Regions from separate parts of the Providencia hangzhouensis genome, predicted to be linked through region 2. Evidence: predicted binding sites of a transcription regulator. Region 2 holds the regulator's gene; the other holds the start of a gene.
The links. The regulator PhoB, encoded in region 2, activates phosphate uptake and scavenging genes when phosphate is short. The targets are predictions, from matches to a motif close to CTGTCATAAAACTGNCNNAT.
Positions count from the first base shown of each region.

Region 1: the regulator PhoB is predicted to act here: its motif matches at 2,440-2,459, upstream of serA (phosphoglycerate dehydrogenase).

Region 1 is NZ_CP135052.1:1,462,603-1,467,044, reverse strand. It holds gene zapA (cell division protein ZapA) at 1-123, shown strand, start outside; RNA gene ssrS (6S RNA) at 235-416, shown strand; gene PZ638_RS06350 (5-formyltetrahydrofolate cyclo-ligase) at 537-1,130, shown strand; gene serA (phosphoglycerate dehydrogenase) at 1,169-2,419, opposite strand; gene rpiA (ribose-5-phosphate isomerase RpiA) at 2,864-3,526, opposite strand; gene PZ638_RS06335 (LysR family transcriptional regulator ArgP) at 3,730-4,442, shown strand, end outside.
Region 2 is NZ_CP135052.1:795,535-799,976, forward strand. It holds gene PZ638_RS03375 (AAA family ATPase) at 1-689, opposite strand, end outside; gene sbcD (exonuclease subunit SbcD) at 691-1,905, opposite strand; gene phoB (phosphate regulon transcriptional regulator PhoB) at 2,156-2,845, shown strand; gene phoR (phosphate regulon sensor histidine kinase PhoR) at 2,869-4,179, shown strand.

The DNA of each region.
Region 1 (4,442 bases), 670 kb from region 2:
ACAAAAACGCGTGATTATGCTTATAATATGGAAGAGAAAATAAAAATGTTGCAGCACACAATCGAACAAGCGTTGCACGATCAGGTGAAAATTACTGAGAGGCAGGTATTGCCCCTAGAGTAAATCTGCTTATTAATCAGACACTAGTAGAAAAAAATATACAAAATTAAGGTTGCATTTTAAATCTAGTTTCGTACAATGAAATCACTGAGTAACGATAAGTTCTCAAACCAAATTTCTCTGAGATGCGCGTGAGTGGGCGAGTCCCCTGAGCCGATATTTCAACTAAATAGAATGTGGTTATGGCGCTGGTGAGCATGCCTGATTCGCTCAGGAAGCCTAAAGGTTGCTAAACTGCGTTCACCTTGAACCAAGGGTTCAAGGGTTACAGCCTACAACGGCATCTTGGAGACCCTCAATTAAGTTCCTGCTTATTTTTCATTTGTTTTCTACATAACCTTTCATCTTGCGATATACTTTAAGTAATTTACTTTCTTGGTTAACTGTTTTTTATCGCATATATAACAGGTTATCACATGCAAGACTCCCTCTCGACCCAACGCCAGCAGGTACGTCAAACAATCCGCCAAGCACGTCGTCAATTAAGCGCTCAGCAGCAATATGACGCTGCGGAACAACTCATGCATAATGCATTAAACCACCCGAAAATAGCACAAGCCAACACGATTGCGTTGTTTCTTTCTTTTGATGGCGAAATTGATACTAAACCGCTTATTCAGGCGCTCTGGGCTGAAGGCAAACAAGTCTATCTCCCTGTTTTGCATCCTTTTAGTCGCCACCATTTATTGTTTCTTCACTATCGCCCCGATAGCCAACTCGTTAAAAACAGATTTAATATTGATGAACCACCGCTTGATGTTAGAGATGTGCTACCACTTGAGAAACTGGATATCATGCTTATCCCATTAGTGGCTTTTGATACTCAAGGGCAACGGTTAGGTATGGGAGGTGGGTTCTATGATAGGACTCTAGCAAATTGGCAAAAAACCGGTTTTTATCCGATAGGTCTTGCCCATAATTGCCAGCAAGTAGAAAAACTCCCCATCGCACACTGGGATATTCCTTTACCCGAAATTATTACGCCGCAAAAAATATGGCGCTGGTCATAAATACCCGCGCCATCATTTCACACAATTTTTAGCGTAACTTAGAACAGTAAACGCGCACGAATGGTTCCAGGCAAATCTTTTAATTTCTGGAGTGCTTCATCTGTTTGGTTTGGCGTTTGCATTAATACATCAATAACCACATAACCTACGTTGCCTGATGTACGTAAATACTGGCCAACAACGTTAATGTTATTTTCAGTGAAGACTTGGTTGATGCTGTTCAAAATACCTGGGCGGTTTTCATGAATATGCAAGAAACGGTTGGTATCTTCAGTATGGACTGGCAGGGAAACTTCTGGGAAGTTAACCGCAGATAGTGTTGAACCATTATCAGAGTATTTCGCCAACTTACTAGCTACTTCTAACCCAATATTTTCTTGAGCTTCTTCTGTAGAGCCCCCAATGTGCGGCGTTAAAATCACATTGTCGAACTTAATCAATTCAGAGATAAATGGGTCATTAGGGTCATTATTTGCAGCTGGCTCACTTGGGAATACGTCCACCGCAGCACCTGATAAATGTTTGCTTTCCAACGCGGCTGCCAGTGAAGGAATATCCACAACTGTTCCACGTGATGCGTTAATGAAAATAGAACCAGGCTTCATACGGTCGAATTGTTCTTTAGCAAACATATTCTTCGTACTTGGGGTCTCAGGGACATGTAAGCTAACCACATCGCTCATATTCAGAAGTTCAGTTAAAGAACGAACTTGAGTTGCATTACCTAATGGTAGTTTGTTTTCAATATCATAGAAGAAAACATTCATACCGATACCCTCAGCTAAGATCCCTAACTGAGTACCAATGTGGCCATATCCAACAATACCAAGACGCTTACCGCGTGCTTCAAAACAGCCTTTCGCTTGTTTTTCCCAAATACCACGGTGGGCTTGCATATTAGCTTCAGGAATACGACGTAGTAAAAGTAATAATTGGCCTAATACCATTTCTGCAACGGAACGTGTATTCGAAAATGGTGCGTTAAATACAGGGATACCGCGTTTTGCCGCAGCATCTAAATCAACTTGGTTGGTGCCGATACAAAAGCAACCCACTGCAACAAGTTTTTCTGCTGCTGCAAAAATTTCTTCAGTAAGATGAGTACGGGAACGGATACCTACAAAACGTGCATCTTTAATCGCTTCTTTTAATTCTTCGTCGGATAACGCACTTTTGTGATATTCAATATTGGTGTAGCCCGCAGCTTTTAAGTTATCAACCGCACTTTGGTGCACACCTTCTAGCAGTAAAAATTTAATTTTGTCTTTTTGCAAAGATACCTTAACCATTTCCCTACCCTATCGTGAACGTACTTAAGATTTATAACAGATGAACATATGTGTTTGCCTAACATAGCTCAAGAGAGATGACATCCATCTACCTTGAGCTATGAAGCGTATACCAACATAGCAAAAAATAGCGCAGTAGCAATACAACCGTTTGCTTAATGGATGCTAAAAAGCGCGAAGAAAAAGAAGTTAAATGGTAGAAAATCAGGGGTGATAACACAAAATAAGGATTTTTCCTGCACAATGCCTATTTGTGTGAGATATATCACCAAAATAGCTAGATATTAAAAAAAATAAAATAAATTTCAAATTGGTGATATTAATAAAACTGGTTAATTAATTTAGCTTCTATCAAATCATAAACTAATGACAAAATACCAGTAAGACAAAAAAACCAGTGGGTATAACTCCACTGGCTTATTAAAAAATTGAATACGATATAGATTATAACTTGATGGTTTTAACGCCTTCGTTTGCAGTTCCCATCAAGACGACGTCTGCACCACGATTCGCGAATAACCCAACGGTCACAACACCTGCAATCCCATTAATGGTATTTTCTAATGCCACTGGGTCAATAATATTTAAATTATGGACATCTAAAATCACATTACCGTTATCTGTAATCACATTTTGACGGTACTCTGGCGTGCCACCCAGTTTAACCAATTCACGTGCCACATAGCTACGCGCCATTGGGATCACTTCAACAGGCAGAGGGAATTTACCTAACACATCAACTAACTTAGATTCGTCAACGATACAAACAAAGGTTTTTGCAATTGCAGAAACAATTTTTTCACGTGTTAAAGCCGCACCACCGCCTTTGATCATATTCATGTGGTGGTCAACTTCATCAGCGCCATCAACATAAACATCTAAGGAATCCACTTCATTGCAATCAAATACCGTAATACCCAATGATTTTAATTTTTGAGTTGATGCTTCTGAACTTGATACCGCACCTTCTATTTGACCTTTCATTGTTGCTAATGCATCAATGAAGTGTGAAGCTGTCGAGCCCGTTCCAACACCAACAATAGTGCCCGGTTTTACGTAATCAAGTGCTGCCCAACCTACCGCTTTTTTTAATTCGTCCTGAGTCATACTCATGCCTTTTAAGATTTAATTGAGTCGTGATTAAGGTTATTAATAACTAGTATATACCGGACACCCAATAAGTTGCAGCTTTGTTCGCTGTATTTATGTCACGGTTCTTGGGATTTAGGCCACAACAATAATATTTTTAAGTGTTATTTGTAAAAATATGGCATAGTGCTTGGTAGAATAACAACAAGGAGATCTTTTTGATGAAGCGCCCTGACTATCGCGCATTACAAGCACTGGATGCCGTTATCCGTGAACGCGGCTTTGAGCGCGCAGCTCAAAAGCTCTGCATCACGCAATCTGCTGTGTCACAACGTATAAAGCAGTTAGAAAACCTATTTGGGCAGCCACTACTTGTGCGTACCGTTCCGCCACACCCAACTGAACAAGGGCAAAAACTGCTAGCATTGCTTCATCAAGTCGAATTGTTAGAAGAACAATGGTTAGGTGATGAAAATAGTGGCTCCACCCCTTTATTGCTCTCACTTGCCGTCAACGCCGACAGCTTGGCAACTTGGTTTCTTCCAGCCCTAAACCCTGTATTAGGCAACAGCCCTATTCGGCTAAATATTCAGGTAGAAGATGAAACTCGAACTCAAGAACGTTTAAGACGTGGTGAAGTGGTAGGCGCTATCAGTATTCAACCCCAAGCCTTACCGGGTTGCTTGGTCGATAAACTTGGCGCGCTGGACTATATTTTTGTCGCATCACCTGGCTTTGCAGCGAAATATTTCCCCGATGGGGTGACTCGCTCTTCGTTATTAAAAGCGCCTGCGGTTGCTTTCGACCATTTAGACGATATGCACCAAGCCTTTGTGCAACAAAACTTTGGGTTGTCGCCCGGCAGTGTTCCATGCCATATCGTGAACTCCTCAGAGGCCTTTGTACAGTTAGCGAAACAAGGTTCTACCTGCTG
Region 2 (4,442 bases):
TCAAGTAAATGGTTTTGTTGTGCCAATAACTCTTGATGTTCTGCTTCAGTGAGTAAATTAATGCTTTGCGCTTTCGCTTTTAGCAAATCTAAGTCAATTTTAGCTTGCTTGTGTTGATTAAAAACATAAATTGAAATTTGGCTATAAATTTCAGTGCCTGTAATTTCTTCAAGTAAATCAGCGCGTTCTTTCTCTGAAGCATTTAAAAACGCAGCAAAATCACCTTGAGAGAGTAAAATTGATTTAGTAAAACGCTCATAATCAAGCCCAGTTATTTGTGCTACTAATTCCTTTATCTCTGTGATTTTTACGGTCAATATTTTACCATCAGTAACCGTTGCAAGTTCCGCCTTAGGCTGTTGTAAATTGCCGTCAGGTTTTCCTCCTGCTCGTCTTTGGCTCCAAAAGGCACGATAAGCTTTGCCTTTGACCTCAAACTCCACCTCCGCAAGGCATTCCCCAGTGTGGCGAGTCATCAGTTCATTTTGTGCGTTAGAAATGGTTTTTAAACGCGGTGTTCGGTGATAAAGCGCGAGGCAAATTGCATCCAATAAAGTGGTTTTTCCTGCACCTGTGGCACCTGTAATGGCAAATAGCCCATTGCTAGCAAATGGCTCTTCAGTGAAATCAATTTTCCATTCACCTCTAAGGGAGTTAATATTTTTTAAACGTAAACTTAAAATCTTCATATTAACTTTCCTTGCTCATTTGTAATGCGTCATAAGATTGTTGAAATAACTGCACTAGGCGCTGTTCACGCTCAGGATCTTCTAATGACTCTTGGGCAAGGCGACGTAAAAAAACGTCTTCTACGGTGAGTTCACTCAATGTTTCATTGGCCAAGGTTTGGTTTTGTCCCTGTATTTGCTTGCGTGCACGGCGTAGTATCACGATTTCGACAGGGAGGTCTTGTGTCAACGCTTCAATACGTTGTTGGATATCAGCGAGGTAATCTTGTGAAGCGACTTCAATATCAAGCCAAACCGGTTTATCACCTTGGTAATCTTTCCATATCTCTAATTGCTGTTCTATTTGGCTTAAGGATCCTTTAATGCTTTGTAATGGCTGAATAATGGGGATTTTCAAGGGGGTAATTTGAGTTAATTCACTTCCAGTGAATTCAATAAGGCAGACACTTTTTTGTTGCGCTGTTTCGTCAAAACTTAATGCAATAGGTGAACCGCAGTAGCGAATATTTTCTTGTCCTCCAATCACTTGGGGGCGATGAATATGGCCAAGGGCAATATAGTCAGCAGGGGGAAAGGCCCCAGAAGGAAACGCATCTAACGTACCAATATAAATGTCTCTCACAGAGTCAGTTAAGGCTGCGCCGACAACGGTTAAATGGCCAGTTGCAATAATTGGGATATCCAACCCTAAAGCGGCTCGTTGTTCTAGTGCGAGTTGGTAGCTGGCTTGGTAATGATCATGAATAGCGCTTTGTAGTGAGCGTTGTTTCTCTTCAATATCTTGCCCTGCGATACTCAGTTGAATATCCCGAGGACGTAAAAAAGGAATGGCACAAACTAAGCCGATAGGTTGTGTTTGTTTATTCACTAAGGTAATAACATGCGGCTCACTTCCAGACGTAATGACTTGTGTATTCAAGTAACGAAGTAGAGCACTTGACTCATTGAGTACAGAAACAGAGTCGTGATTACCGCTTAAAATAACCAGTTGGCAACCTGTTTTTTGTAAGTCGACAATAAATTTGTTGTACAGCTCACGTGCATAGCTCGGTGGTGAACCTGTATCAAATATATCACCTGCAACGATGACGGCATCAACATGGTGTAGTTCTACTTGCTCAACTAGCCAATTTAAGAAATGTTGGTGCTCAGGCGCACGGCTTTTGGTAAAAAAATACTGACCAAGGTGCCAGTCTGAGGTATGAATAATGCGCATGAGTTATCAATTCCTATCATCAATAATGAGCATGAACGTTCGATAATGAGAGTATACCTGATCCATATAATGGGTGAGGGGTGTTTGTGACTTTATTACCATGTTGCGGAAATATTTCACTTAAATGACATTTAACCGTTAAAATAAAGATTAATATGCGTTTTACCCATTGATATTCATAATTCTGTCATAAAAGTGACGCATAATGCTTTCACATTTTAAATGTCTTCTTAATTTTACAGGAACAATCATGGCAAGACGCATTCTAGTTGTTGAAGATGAAGCGCCCATCCGAGAAATGGTTTGTTTTGTATTAGAACAGAATGGTTTTCAGCCTATTGAAGCTGATGATTATGACAGTGCGATTGCACAACTCGTTGACCCGCTACCCGACCTCGTCCTACTGGATTGGATGATCCCAGGGGGCTCCGGTATCCAAGTAATTAAACATATGAAGCGTGATAGCGCAACACGTGACGTTCCTGTCATGATGTTAACTGCACGAGGAGAAGAAGAAGACCGCGTAAAAGGTTTGGAAGTTGGCGCGGATGACTATCTTATCAAGCCATTTTCACCGAAGGAATTAATTGCTCGGGTAAAGGCAATTTTACGTCGTATTTCACCAATGGCGACGGAAGATATTATTGAAATGAATGGGTTAACATTAGACCCTACCTCTCATCGTGTGACCAGCAATGACATCCCTATTGATATGGGGCCAACTGAATATAAATTACTACATTTTTTCATGACTCACCCTGAACGCGTATATAGTAGAGAACAGCTACTAAATTATGTCTGGGGAGCCAATGTGTATGTTGAGGATAGAACCGTTGACGTGCATATTCGGCGGTTAAGAAAGGCACTAGAGACGGAAGGTCATGATAAAATGGTACAAACTGTACGTGGTACAGGTTATCGTTTTTCTATCCGTTATTAAAACCCACAAAGGGAGAGGCATGCGTGCTTGAACGTTTATCGATTAAGCAGCTGATTTGGGGGCTGTTTTTATTTATCTTACCCGCCCTTATTTTATCGGTTTTTATTGGCCACCTAGCGTGGCTATTAGTGATATCGCTACTTGCTGCACTGATATGGCATGGGTATAACCTGCTCAAGCTTTCTTACTGGTTATGGCTAGATAAAAGTATGTTGCCCCCTGAAGGGCGAGGTGGGTGGGAACCCATTTTTTATGGTATCTACCAGATGCAGCAACGTAATCGAAAACGCCGCCGTGAATTAGGCCAGTTAATTAAACGGTTTCGTAGTGGTGCAGAATCACTACCTGATGCAGTGGTAATGATGACAACCGAAGGGAATATCTTCTGGTGTAATCGCCATGCGCAGGCTTTGCTTGGCTTTCGTTGGCCTGAAGATAATGGTCAACATATTTTTAATTTACTACGTTATCCTGATTTTAGCCGTTACTTCACCATCAAACGTTATGACCAAGCGCTGACTATCGAGCTCAATAGTGGTGAAATCGTTGAGTTTCGTATCTTGCCATATACCGAAGGGCAGTTATTGATGGTTGCGCGAGATGTGACAGAAAAACGTCGTTTGGAAAAGGCGCGTAGGGACTTTTTTGCGAATGTGAGCCATGAATTACGGACTCCCCTCACTGTCATTCAAGGTTACCTAGAGGTTATGGATGACCAAGAAAACGTGACTGCGGTCAATAAAAAAGCACTGCATGTTATGCAAGAGCAAACGCACCGCATGGATAACTTAGTTAAGCAGCTTTTGCAGCTATCACGCATCGAAATTGCCCCTCAAATTAACCTTGATGAGCAAGTGAATATCCCTGTCATTCTCAAAATGATTGAGCAAGAAGCGCTTAGTTTAAGCCAAGGGCGTCATCAATTTGAATTTCATGTTGATGAAAAATTGCGTGTTCATGGTAATGAAGAGCAATTACGTAGTGCAGTGGCGAACTTAGTCTATAACGCGATCAGCCATACGCCTGAAGGCACCAAAATTTGGGTTGATTGGCAGAGAAGCGGGCAAGGGGCGCGTTTTAGTGTGAGAGATAACGGGCAAGGGATACCCGCAGAGCATATCCCTCGTTTAACCGAACGTTTTTATCGAGTAGATAAAGCACGTTCCCGCCAAGGCGGTGGAGGTACTGGCCTTGGGTTAGCTATTGTTAAACATGCATTACAACATCATAGTAGTCAGTTGGTGGTGACGAGCCAGTTAGGTAAAGGGAGTGAGTTTTCATTTACGTTACCAACAGTACTAATTGTTGATGATAAAAAACTTAAAAATGGGTAAATAATTCCACTTTATTAATATAATCAAAATATTAATAAAGTGGATTATTTCTATTCACCAATCCATATGCATATTCAATTCAATATTCATATATTTAATGCTTATAATTGCTGTCACATTAATTATATATTCTGTTAAATAATCAATTCTAATCACTAGAAAAAGATGAGTTGTTCATTTTTCGAACAAAGCATATAACGAGTATTGGGATTTTGCTGAAAGTAATCACTAGTTCTGAAAATTAGTTTAGTTATTTATTCTTG